One region of the Shewanella colwelliana genome, then DNA from elsewhere that is predicted to be linked to it. Evidence: predicted binding sites of a transcription regulator. Region 1 holds the regulator's gene; each other region holds the start of a gene.
The links. The regulator NrdR, encoded in region 1, represses ribonucleotide reductase genes. The targets are predictions, from matches to a motif close to AAACACNANATNTNGTGTTT.
Positions count from the first base shown of each region.

Region 2: a site for NrdR is predicted at 4,682-4,701, ahead of nrdD (anaerobic ribonucleoside-triphosphate reductase). Genes of this name have one in related genera too.
Region 3: a site for NrdR is predicted at 3,805-3,824, ahead of nrdA (class 1a ribonucleoside-diphosphate reductase subunit alpha). Genes of this name have one in related genera too.

Region 1 covers NZ_MCBT01000011.1:190,077-196,281, reverse strand. Annotated here, with positions in the region: gene glyA (serine hydroxymethyltransferase) at 1-720, shown strand, start outside; gene nrdR (transcriptional regulator NrdR) at 988-1,452, shown strand; gene ribD (bifunctional diaminohydroxyphosphoribosylaminopyrimidine deaminase/5-amino-6-(5-phosphoribosylamino)uracil reductase RibD) at 1,495-2,619, shown strand; gene BEL05_RS04550 (riboflavin synthase) at 2,636-3,307, shown strand; gene ribBA (bifunctional 3,4-dihydroxy-2-butanone-4-phosphate synthase/GTP cyclohydrolase II) at 3,375-4,478, shown strand; gene ribH (6,7-dimethyl-8-ribityllumazine synthase) at 4,603-5,079, shown strand; gene nusB (transcription antitermination factor NusB) at 5,094-5,498, shown strand; gene thiL (thiamine-phosphate kinase) at 5,611-6,205, shown strand, end outside.
Region 2 covers NZ_MCBT01000009.1:9,817-16,021, forward strand. Annotated here, with positions in the region: gene BEL05_RS03110 (DUF3010 family protein) at 1-333, opposite strand, end outside; gene BEL05_RS03115 (DEAD/DEAH box helicase) at 802-2,145, opposite strand; gene rssA (patatin-like phospholipase RssA) at 2,363-3,298, shown strand; gene BEL05_RS03125 (hypothetical protein) at 3,778-4,482, shown strand; gene nrdD (anaerobic ribonucleoside-triphosphate reductase) at 4,733-6,205, shown strand, end outside.
Region 3 covers NZ_MCBT01000048.1:543,254-549,458, reverse strand. Annotated here, with positions in the region: gene gyrA (DNA gyrase subunit A) at 1-1,825, opposite strand, end outside; gene ubiG (bifunctional 2-polyprenyl-6-hydroxyphenol methylase/3-demethylubiquinol 3-O-methyltransferase UbiG) at 2,123-2,839, shown strand; gene BEL05_RS20305 (HAD family hydrolase) at 2,826-3,506, shown strand; gene nrdA (class 1a ribonucleoside-diphosphate reductase subunit alpha) at 3,962-6,205, shown strand, end outside.

The DNA.
Region 1 (6,205 bases):
GGCATCATCGATTGGGGTAAATTCCGCGAAATCGCTGATAAAGTCGGCGCTTACTTATTTGTCGATATGGCACACGTTGCCGGTTTGGTTGCTGCGGGTATCTACCCGAATCCACTTCCTCATGCGCACGTTGTAACCACCACAACCCATAAGACCCTTGCTGGTCCTCGCGGTGGTTTAATCTTATCTGCGTGTGATGATGAAGATATCTACAAGAAGCTAAATTCTGCGGTATTCCCAGGCGGCCAAGGTGGCCCGTTGATGCATGTTATCGCAGCTAAAGCGGTAGCCTTTAAAGAAGCATTAGAACCTGAGTTCACAGCCTATCAAGAGCAAGTGGTTGTTAACGCTAAGGCGATGGCGCAAACCTTTATTGAACGTGGCTATGATGTTGTGTCAGGTGGTACAGATAACCATTTGTTCCTACTCGATTTGATTGCTAAGGATATTACAGGTAAAGACGCAGATGCGGCGCTTGGCCATGCTAATATCACAGTAAACAAGAACTCAGTACCCAATGATCCACGTTCACCGTTTGTGACATCAGGTCTGCGTATTGGGTCACCAGCTATCACTCGTCGTGGCTTTAAAGAAGCGCAAGCGGTTGAGTTAACGCACTGGATGTGTGATGTGCTTGATGACATCACTAACGAAGCGACGATTGAGCGTGTTAAACACCAGGTGCTTGAATTGTGCGCTAAGTTCCCTGTTTACGGTTAACCTTATGGGTTAAATCAGGTAAACTTCGATGGCCGCTATTCTAGCGGCCATTTTTGTTTCTATTGTCCAACCGTTAATGGCTGGATGACGAATTATACTTCATCACACAAAATAGGTTATCGAACTCAAAAAGATAAAATGAGCATTAAAAGCTGGGAGAACCATTGTGGATGTACGCCATGGTAGACCTCTGAGCTGACATTTTGTCTATAGGCGGGTTTCGATAATATATGTGGCGGGGATAACTACTTTTCTGCTGGAGGCTCAATGTATTGTCCGTTTTGCAGCGCAACCGATACTAAGGTGATTGATTCACGTTTGGTTGCCGATGGCCATCAGGTTCGCCGTCGTCGTGAGTGTGTTGAATGCCACGAGAGATTTACCACCTTTGAAGGCGCAGAACTCGTTATGCCTCGGGTGGTTAAACAAGATGGGAGTCGTCAGCCCTTTGATGAAGAGAAATTACGCGGTGGCATGTTAAGAGCCGTTGAAAAGCGCCCAGTTTCGATGGACCAAATTGAACAAGCGATCACAAAAATTAAGTCAACGCTAAGGGCGACAGGCGAGCGTGAAGTGACCTCAGAGATGATTGGTAACTTAATGATGGATCACTTAGTTAACTTAGATAAGGTGGCTTACATCCGTTTTGCCTCTGTCTATCGCGCCTTTGAAGATGTCTCTGAATTTGGTGAGGCGATAGCGAAATTACAAAGCGAGAAAGCCGCCAAGTAATTTGGATTGATAAGACACTAGCTGAATACGGATGATAATGAGATGCCGTGGTCGAAATTTGATATTGAGATGATGGCGCGCGCCATCAAACTGGCAAAGCGTGGTCAATACACCACGCGCCCTAACCCGAGTGTGGGGTGTGTGCTTACTGTCAATGAAACTGTGGTCGGTGAAGGGTTTCATATCGCTGCTGGTGGACCTCACGCTGAAGTCCATGCACTAGCCATGGCGGGGGAGCGCGCTGTCGGTGCAACGGCTTATGTTACCTTAGAACCCTGTAGCCATTATGGTCGTACCCCACCGTGTGCAGAGGCACTGATTAACGCTAAGGTTGCTCGGGTCGTGGTGGCGGTGACGGATCCAAATCCCCAAGTGTCGGGTCGCGGTATTGAGATGTTGCAGCAAGCGGGCATCAAAGTTGAGATAAATTTACTGCAAGCTGATGCTGCGAATATTAACCCTGGCTTTATGACGCGGATGCGCTCAGGTTTGCCTAAGGTGACGATAAAGCTGGCAGCAAGTATTGACGGCAAGACTGCGCTCTCTAACGGTGTGTCTAAATGGATCACCGGCCCCGAGGCTCGCCGTGATGTACAGCGAATGCGTGCCCGTCATTGTGCGGTCATCACAGGTATAGAAACCGTGCTGGCCGACGATCCAAGTTTAACTGTGCGTCATGCAGAGTTAGGGGGGCTAGGGCAGACACTCACCATTGAGCAGGTACGCCAACCGCTTAGAGTGGTGCTCGATAGCCAAGCCAGATTGTCCAGTAATGCGGCACTCTTTAATGCGACTTCGCCAATATTATTAGTTTCATGCCTTGAGTATACTGATGCGCAAAAAGCCCTATGGCCTGCCCATGTAAGCCACCTCTTGCTTGCTCCTCAAAATGGACGCGTACCGCTGAGGGACTTGCTTCAGCATCTGGGAAAACAGTGCAATGAGGTGATGGTTGAGGCGGGGGCAACGTTAGCGGGCGCATTTATGGCGGAGCAGCTTGCTGATGAGTTAGTTTTGTATCAGGCACCAAAGTTGCTGGGTAGCCAGGGTCGCAACCTGGTTAAACTTCCCGACTATACTGAGATGTCTCAGCTACCTAGCATGAAGTTGCTAGAGCAGCGAGCAGTCGGCCAAGACAATCGTTTTATATTTAATTTACGTTTTTGATAATAAGTAGGTAGAGATGTTTACTGGGATCATAGAGTCCGTAGGAAAGCTGAGAAAGATTGAACGTCGTGGTGATGACATTCGCCTCACGGTCGCCAGCGGTAAGCTAGATTTAAGTGACGTCAAACTGGGTGACAGTATCGCAACTAATGGTGTTTGCTTGACCGTTGTGGACCGTTTGGCCGATGGTTATGTTGCCGATATCTCTGCCGAGACGGTTGCATTAACGGGTTTTGCCCATTATCAAGTTGGCCGAGCGGTTAACCTCGAAAAAGCAGTCACGCCAACCACACGTTTAGGTGGTCATATGGTGAGTGGCCATGTTGACGGTGTGGCAAGCGTCGATGACCGACAGCTTCGCGGCAAAGCGATAGAGTTTTGGCTGACGGCCCCTAAAGGGTTAGCGCGCTATATCGCCCATAAAGGCTCTATTACGATTGATGGTGTCAGCTTAACGGTGAACGAAGTCAATGATGATCGTTTTCGATTAACCATAGTGCCTCACACCGCTGGTGAAACCACACTGATTGATTTAAAAGCGGGTGATAGTGTCAACATTGAGGTTGATCTTATCGCTCGTCACCTAGAACGTTTAATGTTCTATGCAGGTAAGGAGACAGAAGAAACTGTTAGCCAAACCTCAGAAGTGACAATGGATCTGTTAGCACGCTCAGGGTTTTTAAGATAGACACTGGCATAACTGGCAACTAACAGATTAAATAACTAACACTATAAAAATATTTCAAGGTCTTACAATGGCACTACACAGCATAGAAGCAATCATCGAAGATATCCGCTTAGGCAAAATGGTTATTTTGATGGATGATGAAGATAGAGAAAACGAAGGTGATCTGATTATGGCGGCCGACATGGTCACGCCAGAGGCGATCAATTTTATGGCGATGTTTGGTCGTGGCTTGATCTGCCAAACCATGACAAAAGCCCGCTGCGAGCAGCTGAACCTGCCGCTGATGGTTACTAACAATAATGCCCAGTTTTCGACCAACTTTACAGTATCCATTGAAGCGGCAGAAGGGGTGACAACTGGCATCTCGGCTCAAGATCGCGCTGTGACGGTACAAGCTGCTGTTGCTAAAAACGCTAAAGCCTCAGATATTGTTCAGCCTGGGCATATTTTCCCACTGATGGCACAAGAAGGTGGGGTACTTATTCGCGCTGGCCACACCGAAGCAGGTTGTGACTTAGCCCGTTTAGCGGGTCGTGAACCCTCAGCCGTTATCGTTGAAATTTTGAATGAAGATGGCACCATGGCGCGCCGTCCCGATTTGGAAATATTTGCCGAGAAACATGGCATAAAGATGGGCACCATTGCGGATCTCATCGAGTACCGCAACACCAAAGAAACGACCGTTGTGCGTGAAGCTAAGTGTAAATTGCCGACTCGCTTCGGTGAGTTTGACATGCTGACTTACCGCGACACCATAGATAATCAACTGCATTATGTGCTGGTGAAGGGAGAGGTGGCGTCCAATACTTTGGTTCGTGTGCATCTGCAGAACACCTTTAATGACTTGCTGCATTCAGAGCGTGATGAGAAGCGTAGCTGGCCATTAGAGAAAGCGATGGCGCGCATTGCCGATGAAGGTGGTGTATTAGTGCTATTGGGGCATCAAGAACATAGCAGCGACATCTTGGCCAAGGTTAAAGCATTTGAGCTGGAAGACCGTGGTGAAGCGGTTGCAGCTGCGCAGTGGCAAGGCACATCGCGTCAAGTGGGCGTTGGTTCGCAAATATTGGCCGATGTTGGTGTGACGACAATGCGTCTATTGAGTTCGCCAAAGCGTTACCATTCACTGTCAGGCTTTGGTTTAGAAGTCACTGAATATATTGCAGAATAAGACATATCTGCGTAATTTAACTCATTTCTGATAAATTGCATGGGGATCAACGCCGAGCGCTGTGGTATTATACGGCCTCTTTTTTCCCGTGCCGGGTTTATTTAAGCTAATTTAGGTAAGATAAATGAACGTAGTTCAAGGTAATATCGAATCGAAAAACGCCAAGGTTGCTATTGTTGTTTCACGCTTTAACAGCTTTGTGGTTGAGAGTCTGCTTGAGGGTGCGGTTGATACACTTAAGCGTTTTGGTCAGGTTGCAGATGACAATATCACTGTAGTCCGTGTACCTGGCGCAGTAGAGTTGCCATTGGCTGCGCGTCGCGTTGCCGCGAGCGGAAAATTTGACGGTATCATCGCACTGGGTGCAGTGATCCGTGGCGGTACACCCCATTTTGATTTTGTTGCAGGCGAATGCAACAAAGGATTGGCTCAAGTTGCACTTGAGTTTGACCTTCCAGTTTCATTCGGTGTGTTAACGACTGATACCATTGAGCAAGCAATTGAGCGCTCAGGTACTAAAGCGGGCAACAAGGGCGGTGAAGCTGCTCTGGGTCTGCTAGAAATGGTTAATGTACTGAAAGAACTAGAACAGCAGTTGTAAGATTAGGAACAAAAATGAAACCTTCAGAACGCCGTAAAGCCCGCCGTCTAGCAGTACAAGCTATCTACTCATGGCAGCTAAGCGGAAATAATGTTGCCGATGTGGAGCATGAATTTCTCACTGAGCAAAAAATTGATGGTGTAGATGTTAGCTATTTTCGTGAATTGCTATCGGGTACAGCCATAAAGTGTCCTCAGTTAGATGAGTTAATTATTCCTCATATTGAGCGTCCGTTCGATGAGGTTTCACCTATCGAAAAAGCCGTATTACGTCTGGCGACCTATGAACTGACCTTCCGCAAGGATGTGCCATTTAAAGTCGCGATTAACGAAGCCATTGAGCTTGCTAAGGCATTCGGTGCTGAGGATGGCCATAAGTTTGTTAACGGCATACTCGATAAGATAGTCGCTAAAAAGTAATAGCAGAAACGGCGTCCTAGGATGCCGTTTTTTATGTCAGCACGGTAAAGTGTTTGGCGGTTTGCCCTCATGGATGAGTGGTGACACTAACTTCTATAATGGTTGTGAGACTGTGAAAGAGTTTAAAGTAATAGAGCGTTTCTTTACCCAGCGTGGCCAAGCCCGTCGTGATGTTGAACTGAACATTGGTGATGATTGCGCCTTGGTTAATCCTGCGATTAATAAATCCATTGCGATCTCCTGTGACACTTTAGTCGAGAATGTGCATTTTTTTGCCGATATACCAGCCAAAGCGCTAGGCTATAAGTCATTAGCGGTCAATCTCTCCGATTTAGCTGCTATGGGGGCTGAACCTGCGTGGATGACGTTGGCGATAACCTTGCCTGAGATCGATGAGGATTGGTTAGCCGACTTTAGTGATGGCTTAAGTGAAGCGGCGCAATATTACGGTGTCGCTTTAGTGGGCGGCGATACTACTCGTGGGCCGAAGAGCATTACAATTACCATTAATGGCCAAGTTCCTACGGGCAAAGCACTTACCCGTGGTGGCGCCAAAAATGGCGACTGGATCTATGTAACGGGTACCTTGGGGGACTCGGCATTAGGCCTCGATATCCTGCGCGGCAAGCAAAATATTAAAGGTGAACATGGTGAGTATTTTATTCAGCGTCACTACTACCCAACGCCCCGCGTCCTGGCGGGCCAAG
Region 2 (6,205 bases), on a different contig from region 1:
GTTACGCTTAAGCTGCTCTTTGATGGTCACGGGTGACATTAACGCTACAGGTAATCCACAAAGCTGGATGGCGGCTTCCATTTTAAAGCTGGTGGCACTACCTGCTAGCTTACCTTTTTGTTCGCGCTCGATAATCACCACTTCGTTGACTTTGTAGTCTTCCATTAGTTTAGAAAAGGCGAAGTGAAACTCTTTGATTGATTCGGTCGCGGCCGAATTTGATACCGTTAATGAACGAGAACGGCATTCTGGCACGTTAAAGGTTTCACCTTCATAACTTAATAAACTGATGATGGCTTCGCCACCTTTTAACTCAACGCCACAAACTCTCATGATAAACCTAATAAAAAAACCATAATGACGCTTATTGTAACCTTTATACCAGTCAGTATAAAGATCTGTTCGCTCAGGGAAGGGTAAGCGCTTCAGCACCAAGGTCTTTAATTGCTCCAGCTTTAAAGACGTTCACAACGTCCTTGTTGTTTGCTATGAGTGATGAAGATACTTGTTCTAGGTTTAAGCTTGTTAACACTGCATCGGATACCGCTGCCTACTCCTGCGTTGGCTGGCCTCACAATGGAGCAAGTCTTCTGTTATCCATTCGCCTTGATTTAATTGTCAAAAAACAGGCTGAGTCGATGATATGCTTCTACTGGTATTATTCGCTAATACGGCTGTGGTTGCCGACTGAGGTTCAGCGAGAAAATGATTTTTTAAGATATTGACGAGGGAAGGATAGGGACAACCTAGTGGCTATGATGCAAACAGGTGGCTATTAACCACCTGCTCCGAGGGCGATATTTACTCTTCAGGAGTGTCTTGTAGTTTAGATTTAGGCTTGCGTAACATGGGCGCATCACCAACATCTATACCAGTAATAAAGCGTTTGTCGCGGTTGTCCTTCGCTTTGGCCTGAGGTTTAGACTTGTTTGATTTAGCGTTGGATTTGGCCACTTTTTTAGTTGCGGTTTTACTATTTTTAGCTTGTTCTTTTAAGCCACTGAATTTGGGTTTTAGTCCCTCGACTTCGCTAAGCTCAAACTTTTTGCGCAGGAACAGTTGCACTTGCTTAAAGTTGTCCCAATCTTTGGGGCCCACTAAGGATATCGCGTCGCCTTTGGCACCCGCGCGGCCAGTACGCCCGATACGGTGAATATACTCTTCGGCAAACTTTGGCATATCAAAGTTGATCACTAAGGAGACATTAAGAAGATCAAGGCCGCGTGAAGCCACATCTGTGGTGACTAATATCTGTTGCTGACCACGGCTGAATTTATCCATGATCTGATTACGTGCCGTTTGTTTTAATTCGCCACTGAGTGAGGCGGTGGTAAAACCTTGCTCAGCCAGTTTGGTTGCGAGTCTATCTGTGTCGCCACGGGTTGCGGTGAAGATGATCACCTGTTTTTGTTGATCTTGCTTGAGCAGTGCAATCAGTAGCTGTTCTTTATGATCTAAGTGATCACATAGATAGATTTTTTGGCTGATATCTTGGTTTTCCACATGGGATGCACCAATAGAGACATGTTCAGGTTCTTTTAGTAGCTCACCAGCAATTTCGTTAATGTCACCATGATCTAAAGTGGCAGAGAACATCAACGTTTGGCGGCGCTTATGGTCCGCCGCTTTGTTGATGGCACGCAGTTGATCGGCAAAACCAAGGTCAAGCATTCTGTCTGCTTCGTCTAGAATCAATAGCTCTAGACCATTGAGATGCAAATGGTTTTGTTTGAGGTGATCGGCTAAACGACCAGGGGTGGCGACCACAAAGTGTGGATCGCGCGCCAAACCTTTGGCTTGATCATTGAAGTTTTCCCCGCCGAGGATCTTCATCGCTTTATATTGGGTGTTTGCGACAAGTAGACGCAGCTGACTATAGACTTGAGTGGCTAACTCTCGTGTCGGCAGCAAAATCAACACGCGCGGGTCGCGTTTACTCAAGGCCTTCTTTGAGATAACTCTTTGCATGGCTGGTAGCAAGAAGGCTAAGGTTTTCCCTGAGCCTGTTTTTGACGACGCCATTAGATCTCTTCCCGATAGGCCTACAGGTATCGATTGCACTTGGATCTCGGTCGGCTTTTCGATGCCCATATGTTCAAGGCTTGTTAGTAGGCGTTTATCGAGTGAAAAATCTGAAAATTGCAAAGGTGTGCTCCAAAATAACAGTAAGCGCGCATTATACATTGAGTTATCGGTTTGAGCCATTAGCTTAAGGGGGCGCAAAGAATTTAGTCTGTGATCTGACTGTCAGATTGAGTCGGCATTTATTTAGTCTGCCCCACACAATGGTGTTAAAAGGGGCTCAAGGTTAGTGTTATGCTAGCGTCAGGCACTGGGTGTTTTAGCCTTCTTTGGAGTAATCATGGCAAAAATTGGTATTGCGCTCGGTAGTGGCGCTGCAAAAGGGTGGGCGCACATAGGTGTGCTGAATGAGCTTGCTAAGTTAGGGATTAAACCGGATAAGGTGGCAGGTTGCTCTATTGGAGCGGTAGTCGGCGCGGCCTATGCGCAAAACGCGCTGCCCGAACTTGAGCATTGGGTGCGCAGCTTCTCAAGTTGGGATGTGCTGGGGCTGATGGATTTAAGCTGGCGTAAAGGCGGGTTAATCGGTGGCGAGCGCGTCTTTGATGTCATGCAGCAACACATTGGTGAAATCGATATTGAGCAGATGAACTTGCCTTATGCGGCGGTTGCCACTGACCTTTATAGTGGCCAAGAGGTATGGTTTCAACGAGGAAACCTTCGTCATGCGGTACGTGCCTCCTGTTCAATGCCGGGAATTTTATCGCCAGCAAAAATGGGTGACCGTTGGTTAATCGACGGCGCGGTGGTCAACCCTGTACCTGTGTCGGTGAGCCGAGCCATGGGCGTTGATTTTGTGATAGCCGTAGATCTTCATGGTCATCGAAAAGCTCGCTTGAAAGAGTTACCTGTGTCTATCTCCTCCACGATTGATGCGCAAACTGACACGGCATCTGAGCATCAAGGGCAAGAGGTTGGCTTTATGGATCTGCTGGCCAGAGGGCGCGATTATGTTTCTGGTTTGACCGATAAGTTCTCGTTAGGTAATCGCAGTGAACCGGGAATGCTCGCGGTGATGTCGCAATCTATGGATATTTTAGAGCAGCGCCATAAACGGGTGCGGTTAATGGGAGATCCGCCAGATATTCTTATCACGCCGAATGTGGTTGAGATTGGTACCATGGAGTTTCATCGCGCGGATGAAGCGATAGAGGCTGGTGCACAAGCAGTGAGACAGGTTGCGCACATTATTGAGGCGGCACTGGCGCAAGACTAATACCAATCAGGATAAAGATTCAGTGCTAAGCAAGATTGTAGCGAGGCGAGGCCCTTAATAACTCATCGGCGCGAGCATTCTGCTTAGCTTGAACTTTTATATCCATTTCGTTGTGCATTGAGGCCATTGATAACACCGGATCTGCACAGATGAAGAGATGCGTTAAGTATGAGGGGGAGCGTCAAGACCATCTTAATGGCTACGAGTGAGGCACATCGTCTACTTAGGTTTAAGCCCATTAATAAGGCATCGGGTGCACAAAAACTCACTGAGTAGATCAAATGTTTATATTGATGGGTATCTGGGCAAGGTATTGATGAGGAGTGGAGGTATGATTCATTTACTCCTTTGCCTACTCAAAGCTTAAGAAGATCTTACTTTTTAGGCTTCATTATTGGGGTTAATTACTTTTGGCGATGAAAACGGCGCACTTTTTGCTTTAATGCTTTCATTCATCAGCAGTCGTCGAATTTTTGACAATGAATCCAATTAGTCAGGTAGCAACACCACCAAGTAGTAATGTTTTGTTGACAGAGGCTTATGGCGCGTCAGTGCCGGCAGAGTCGAAAACGCAAACCAGCCAGAGCGCTGATAAAGTGAGCTTGTCTGGTCAAGCGGCTAAGGCGAAACCTGAAGGTGCGTCGATAAAACAGGAAGAAGTGTCATTTTCACCTCGGGCGGTTAGGGCGCAAAAGATTGAGGCGATGGCGAAAGACTTTTTTGCTGATGGCCAGTTCAGTACTGCCGATATCCCAAAATTGATCCAACGCTTACATCAAGATGGCATTTTATCTGATGGGCAGTTAAATCGGTTAAGTGCAGCCGGTTTTGAGATCCCTCAAGGTAACCAAACGCCTGAAAGCTTGATGCAATTTATTGATAGACAGAAAGAGCAATTGAGCAAAGCTGAACCTGATAATGTGTTACTTAAGGTGCTTGACGATGCCAAGCATGTGCTTGAGCAGATGGACACCGCTGATGGCAAAGAAACTTGCCAATTAGCTGCGAGAGTTTCGGCGCAATTGTCGGTGTTTGTTAATGGCGATGTGGCGATGAGCGAGGCTGACAAACAGCAGTGGCAAGGATTGAAATCGACCATGCAATTGGCTGCTTCAATGGGAAATTCACAACAATCTAGTGGCCAATTAAGCAGCTATCTAGCCTTATCTAAACGAATTACGTAATTTATCCACAGCTTGTCCCGATTTTTTACATTATCTAGCTCTCTTTTCTCCTTCGGTCAAGGTCACTTTGATAGATAAGTGGCCTAGTTGGCAGTAATCTTTTGTCGCGAAATTCCATCGGTAAAATCATGATCTGGATCAAGGTACTCTAGGCCGCTTTGTAGCTTAATACGCTACATCTTGTGCCGTAATGGTTGGTTGGCACTATATATGGTGTTATTTTGGCCATTACTTGAGGAGATATTAAACAATGCCAGTAGTTATTAAGCGGGATGGTTACCGCACGCCTTTTGACGAAACAAGGATTAGAGATGCTGTGATTGCAGCGGCAAACTCGGCAGGTATTGATGATGTTATTTATGCGACGCAAGTCGCGACTCAAGTTGCCAGCGCCATGGCTGATGTCGAGGAAGTCGATATCCATGATCTGCAAGATGTGGTCGAAAATCATTTGATGGAAGGGCCGTATAAATCTTTGGCCCGTGTTTATATTGAATACCGCCACGATCGTGATGTTCACCGTGAAGTGAGCAGCCGTCTTAATCGCGAGATCCGTGGTCTTGTGGAACAGAGCAATGCGGCGCTGCTCAATGAAAATGCCAACAAAGATGCAAAAGTGATCCCGACCCAACGAGATCTGTTGGCAGGCATTGTGGCCAAACACTATGCTACACGTCATATTTTGCCTAAAGATATTGTGTCGGCCCATGAAGCCGGTGAGATCCACTATCACGATCTCGATTATGCGCCATTTTTCCCAATGTTTAACTGCATGCTTATCGATTTAGCCGGTATGTTGACCCATGGCTTTAAGATGGGGAATGCAGAAATTGAAACGCCTAAGTCAATCTCAACCGCGACAGCAGTGACGGCGCAGATTATTGCCCAAGTTGCGAGCCATATTTATGGCGGTACGACTATCAATCGTATCGATGAGGTGCTGGCACCGTTTGTCGCAAAAAGCTATGACAAGCATTATGAAGTCGCCCTCAAATGGGGGATCACCGATGCAAAAGCCTTTGCAACAGCCCAGACTGAAAAAGAGTGCCATGATGCGTTTCAATCGCTAGAGTATGAGGTCAATACACTGCATACCGCCAATGGTCAAACTCCCTTTGTGACCTTTGGCTTTGGTCTTGGTACTTCATGGGAGTCGCGCCTAATTCAAGCGTCTATGATGAAAGTACGCATGACAGGTTTAGGTAAAAACCGTAAGACTGCGGTTTTCCCTAAGTTGGTCTTTGCGATTCGAGATGGCATTAACCATAAAACGGGTGATTGTAACTACGATATCAAACAGCTTGCGCTGAAGTGTGCCACGATGCGCATGTATCCCGACATCCTTAACTACGAACAGGTAGAAAAGGTAACAGGTTCATTTAAGACCCCAATGGGTTGTCGCAGTTTTTTAGGCACTTATGAGGAAGAGGGCGAGCTTGTCCACGAGGGGCGCAATAACTTAGGTGTCGTGAGCATTAACTTGCCGCGAGTAGCATTAGAAGCGGCAGGTGATGAGCTGCGTTTCTTCGATATTCTCGATGAGCGTTTAGCCATTGCTAGACGTGCACTCGATACCCGTATCGAACGCTTAGAAGGGGTGAAAGCTCGCGTAGCGCCAATCCTTTATATGGAAGGTGCTTGTGGCGTACGTTTGCGTGCCGATGATGAGATCTCCTCCATCTTTAAAAACGGCAGAGCATCTATCTCGTTGGGCTATATCGGC
Region 3 (6,205 bases), on a different contig from region 1:
CTAGCGGCAATTGATAAACCTTCAACCAATACAGCTTACCGAAGTCAGAGAAGCACAAGATGGTGTCGTGGGTATTGGCAACTAATAGTTTTTCGACGAAATCCTCATCTTTCACTTTAGTTGCAGCTTTACCTTTACCACCACGGCGCTGCGCTTGGTAATCAGAAAGTGGTTGATACTTGGCATACCCTAAGTGAGATAGCGTGACAACAACATCTTCTTCATTAATAAGGTCTTCAAGACTCATATCAATTTCGTTAGCGTTAATCACGGTACGACGACTATCACCATACTGCTCTAAAATCTCTTCAAGCTCTTCTTTAATCACTTCCATTAAGCGTTCTGGGCTACGAAGGATCAATAGCAAACCAGCGATTAAGATAAGTAACTCTTCATACTCGGCAAGGATCTTTTCATGCTCTAGACCCGTTAGACGATGCAGGCGTAGCTCAAGAATTGCCTGAGCTTGTTGCTCAGTCAGGTAATATTTGCCGTCGCGGATACCAAACTCAGGTTCTAACCATTCTGGACGCGCTGCATCATCACCTGCTTTTTCAAGCATGCCTTGTACATTACCTAAATCCCAGCCTTGAGCAACGAGTTGCACTTTTGCATCAGCAGGGGTTGGCGATGCTTTAATCAACGCGATAATAGGGTCGATATTAGCTAAGGCAATCGCCAGTGACTCAAGGATATGAGCACGCTCTCGAGCCTTACGTAGTTCAAATACTGTCCGGCGAGTAACCACTTCACGACGGTGAAGAATAAAGCACTCTAGCATCTCTTTGAGGTTAAACAGTTTCGGCTGACCATTGGTCAATGCCACCATGTTTATACCAAACGAGCACTGCATCTGTGTTTGTGCGTATAGGTTATTAAGTACAACCTCACCCACTTCGCCACGCTTAATTTCGATAACGATGCGCATACCGTCTTTATCAGACTCATCGCGCAGGCCACTGATGCCTTCAATCTTTTTATCTTTAACAAGCTCGGCAATCTTTTCAATTAAACGCGCTTTGTTAACTTGATACGGGATTTCGTGAACAATGATACGCTCACGGCCATTGTCTTCGGTTTCGACTTCGGCTTTAGCGCGCATCACGGCGCGGCCACGGCCAGTCATATAAGCATCGATAATGCCTTTACGACCATTAATACTTGCAGCCGTTGGGAAGTCCGGGCCTGGGATATATTCCATCAACTGTTCGATAGATAGACTTGGCTCTTCAATCAGTGCTAAACAGCCTTGTACTACTTCAGTCAAGTTATGCGGAGGAATATTGGTGGCCATACCGACAGCAATACCCGATGACCCATTAATTAATAGGTTTGGTACGCGCGTTGGCAATACTGCTGGAATGAACTCTGTACCGTCATAGTTAGGTACAAAATCAACGGTTTCCTTTTCTAAATCGGCTAAAAGCGAATGGGCCAATTTCTGCATACGAATTTCGGTATAACGCATCGCCGCTGCAGAGTCACCATCAACAGAACCAAAGTTACCTTGGCCGTCAACTAGGGTGTAACGTAGCGAAAATGGCTGCGCCATACGAACGATAGTGTCATAAACCGCCGTATCACCGTGTGGGTGATATTTACCGATCACATCACCGACAACACGTGCCGACTTTTTGTATGGTTTGTTCCAATCGTTCTTAAGTTCGTTCATCGCGAATAATACGCGACGGTGAACCGGTTTTAGCCCGTCTCTTACATCAGGTAGAGCTCGGCCAACGATTACACTCATGGCGTAATCTAAATATGAATTCTTTAATTCGTCTTCAATATTAATTGGTGTTATAGATGAAGCCAGATCAGTCATAAACTGCTCGATCCCTTGAAATTTAGCTGACAAAATACTGTTCAAAAACCAGACAATATAACGTCAAGCCTGAAAACGTGATTTGGCATTCTAACACAGATATTTAATGTCGCTAGACCCTATTGAAATTTCCCTGAAAATATCTGTTTCGGCCCGTAAACATTGATAGAAATCAATCGCCGAACGGTTAACCAGCGATCTGCTGCTTATCTCGTCAGTCTGTACGCTATTCTCCTTTGTTTCTGAAAAGCGATAGGTATAATGGCGAAAAATAAAATCTCGGCAGAGGTGCTAAACATGTCAGAAAACATCAATGTTGATCCGCAAGAGATCGCTAAATTCGAAAAGATGGCGGAAACCTGGTGGGATCCCGCTGGCGAATTCAAACCATTACACAAGCTCAATCCACTGCGTCTTAACTTTATCGATCAAACTGTTGGTGGGCTATTTAGTAAGCAAGTTTTAGATGTAGGCTGTGGTGGTGGCATTTTATCTGAGAGCATGGCACGTATAGGTGCAAATGTGACCGGTTTAGATATGGGCACTGAACCATTAGATGTGGCTAGTTTGCATGCATTAGAGACTGGCGTAGAGATAGACTACATTCAAGACACCGCCGAAGCGCATCGAGATTCACATCGCGGCCATTATGATGTCGTGACATGTATGGAGATGTTAGAACACGTGCCTAACCCCGCCTCTGTCATTCAAGCATGCGCTGAGATGGTTAAGCCTGGCGGCCATGTGTTTTTCTCTACAATCAATAGAAATATTCGTGCCTATGTTGAAACCGTGTTGGGTGCCGAGTACCTATTAAAGATGCTTCCCGTTGGCACCCATGATCATAATAAGTACATCAAGCCAGCCGAGCTTATCGCCATGGCAGATCGTGTTGACCTTATATGTACTGATGCTACTGGTATCACTTATAACCCTATTACAGACATCTTTCGCTACACAAAGAGTTTGGATGTTAACTATATGATAGCCACCGTCAAAAATGACGATGCGTAAATTACCCGCCATCAAGGGCGTGTTGTTCGACCTTGATGGCACCTTAGTCGATACCGCTCCCGATCTGATTGCTGCGCTTAATCTGGCGTTAGTTGAATACGGCTACCCTCAAGTCGCTTTATCGGCAATTCGCGATGAGGCATCCAATGGGAGTATGGCGTTAGTCAATGCGGCGCAACCTTATATAGGCGATGTTGCTCAAACTCAACTGCAACAAGCTTTGCTAAAGCATTACGGTCAGGTCAACGGCCAGCAGGCGATCTATTTTGATGGGGTAAAGAAGCTCATTGATTTTTTAGTCGCCGAGCAGATCCCTTTTGGCGTAGTCACTAATAAAGCGGCTTGCTTTGCCAGACCACTGCTTCACCATTTAGGGCTCATACCATTAATGCCTGCGGTGGTTAGTGGCGATTCAGTTCGTTATACCAAGCCCCATCCAGCACCAATGTTACTCGCGGCTCAACAGATAGGGGTTGATGTGGCCCAGATACTCTACTTGGGAGATGCATTACGAGACCTTCAGGCGGCACAAAATAGTGGCATGCAGGGAGGAATTGCACAATGGGGTTATATAGGGCAAGCGGATAACAGTAGCGAATGGCCCCACGACTTTAGTTTTGACAATCCAGATGAGATAATTGCTCTACTGAACGCCAATCTTAAGTAACAAGCAAGTTATCGATACATTTTGTGTTAGCGCTTTTGGTCACCATCAGTCATTAGCCTGACAACGATCGTTTTTTGACTAATCGGATCGAAACGATCGTTTATAAAACTGGCGATCTTCACATTTAAATTTGTGTGGTTAAATGTTAACCCAAGGGGGCTATCGTAATTGAAAACAAGGCTTAAAGGTAAGTCGTTACTAACCCTGATTGTTACCCCCAAGATATCCACAAGTTGTCCAGTAAATTCTCTCTTGCAAAATCGCCCTAACCTCACTATCTTGTATCCTATAATTTAAAAAACACCATATATTGTGTATAGGTGATGGTCGAAGACACTAGAAACTAGGTGTAGTATCGACGTATTTCTTAACCCATCTATTGTTTTTACATGGAAACGTTGGGCCAAAGTAACTCCTCATCTTTATCACAATAGTCAATTCAGGGCTTATCGTTAATGAACAGCAATATGCAAGTCACGAAACGCAGTGGCGAACGCGAAACCATCGATCTTGACAAGATCCACCGTGTCATCACCTGGGCGGCAAAAGGACTTAAAAACGTCTCGGTATCAGAAGTTGAATTACGCTCTCACCTTCAGTTTTACGACGGTATTCCAACAGAAGCTATTCATGAAACTATTATCAAGGCAGCCGCAGATCTTATCTCGCCTGAATCGCCTGATTATCAGTTTTTATCTGCCCGTTTAGCCATTTTCCATTTGCGTAAAAAAGCATTCGGTCAGTTTGAGCCTCCAAAGCTGTACGACCATGTCGTAAAATTGGTAGAGCTTGGCAAATACGATACACATATCTTGAATGACTATAGCCGTGAAGAGATCGATATCTTAGGTAGTTATATCGACCATTGGCGTGACATGAACTTCTCTTATGCTGCGGTTAAGCAGCTAGAGGGTAAATACCTAGTTCAAAACCGTGTAACCCATGATATTTATGAGAGTGCTCAGTTCCTTTATATTCTCGTGGCGGCGTGTTTATTTGCTAAATATCCAAAAGACACTCGTTTGCAGTATGTCAAAGATTTCTACGACGCCACGTCGACCTTTAAGATCTCTTTGCCTACACCGATTATGGCTGGTGTCCGAACACCAACTCGCCAGTTTAGCTCTTGTGTATTAATTGAGTGTGGTGACAGCTTAGATTCTATCAATGCAACCGCGTCATCTATCGTTAAGTATGTATCGCAACGTGCTGGCATAGGGGTCAATGCAGGACGCATTCGTGCGTTAGGTAGCCCAATTCGCGGCGGCGAAGCATTTCATACTGGTTGCTTGCCTTTTTATAAGTATTTTCAAACCGCGGTTAAGTCTTGCTCTCAAGGCGGCGTGCGCGGTGGTGCTGCGACCCTGTTTTATCCGATGTGGCATCTGGAAGTCGAATCACTCTTGGTTCTAAAGAACAACCGTGGTGTCGATGATAACCGTATTCGTCATTTAGATTACGGTGTACAGATCAACAAACTCATGTACCAACGTATGATTCAAGGTGGCGTGATCAGTCTCTTTAGTCCATCAGATGTACCTGGTATGTATGATGCGTTCTTTGAAGACCAACAAGAGTTTGAACGTCTTTACTTAAAATATGAAGCAGACAAGAGCATTCGTAGAAAAGAAGTCAAAGCCGTGGAGCTGTTTGCCTTGATGATGCAAGAGCGCGCATCTACGGGTCGAATCTATATCCAAAACGTGGATCACTGTAATACACACAGCCCGTTTGATTCTAAAGTTGCGCCAGTGCGTCAATCTAACTTGTGTTTAGAGATTGCATTACCAACTAAACCACTGAACAATATCAATGACCCTGATGGCGAGATTGCCTTGTGCACGCTATCGGCATTGAACCTAGGTGCCATCAAGAAGCTTGAAGAGTTAGAGCCATTAGCGGATTTAGCTGTACGTGCGTTAGACAATTTATTGGATTATCAAGATTATCCAATCACGTCAGCACACAAAGCCTCGATGAATCGTCGTACCTTAGGTATAGGGGTGATCAACTTTGCTAATTACTTAGCTAAAGAAGGTGTGCGTTACTCTGATGGTTCAGCAAACGGTATTACTCATAAAACCTTTGAAGCCATTCAATATTACCTATTGAAGGCCTCTGTAAACTTGGCTAAAGAACAGGGTGCATGCCCACTGTTCCATGAAACCAATTATGCTAAAGGTATTTTGCCAATCGACACTTATAAGCGCGATTTGGACAAGATCTGTGATGAACCCTTACATATGGATTGGGAAACGTTACGAGAAGAGATTAAAACTCACGGCCTGCGTAACTCAACACTGTCTGCGTTGATGCCGTCAGAAACCTCTTCACAGATCTCTAACGCGACAAATGGTATCGAACCACCGCGTGGTTTAATCAGCGTTAAGTCAAGTAAAGATGGCCAGTTAAAGCAAGTCGTGCCAGATTTCGACAAGTATCAATACAGCTATGAGCTGCTTTGGCAGATGCCTAACAACGATGGTTATCTTCAACTTGTCGGGTTGATGCAAAAATTTGTTGACCAATCGATCTCTGCAAACACTAACTATGATCCAAGCCGTTTCCCGGGTAATAAAGTTCCTATGCAAGTGTTGCTTAAAGATCTATTAACCGCCTACAAATATGGTGTGAAGACACTTTACTATCACAATACTCGTGATGGCGCTTCAGATAGTCATGACGATATCACTGCCATT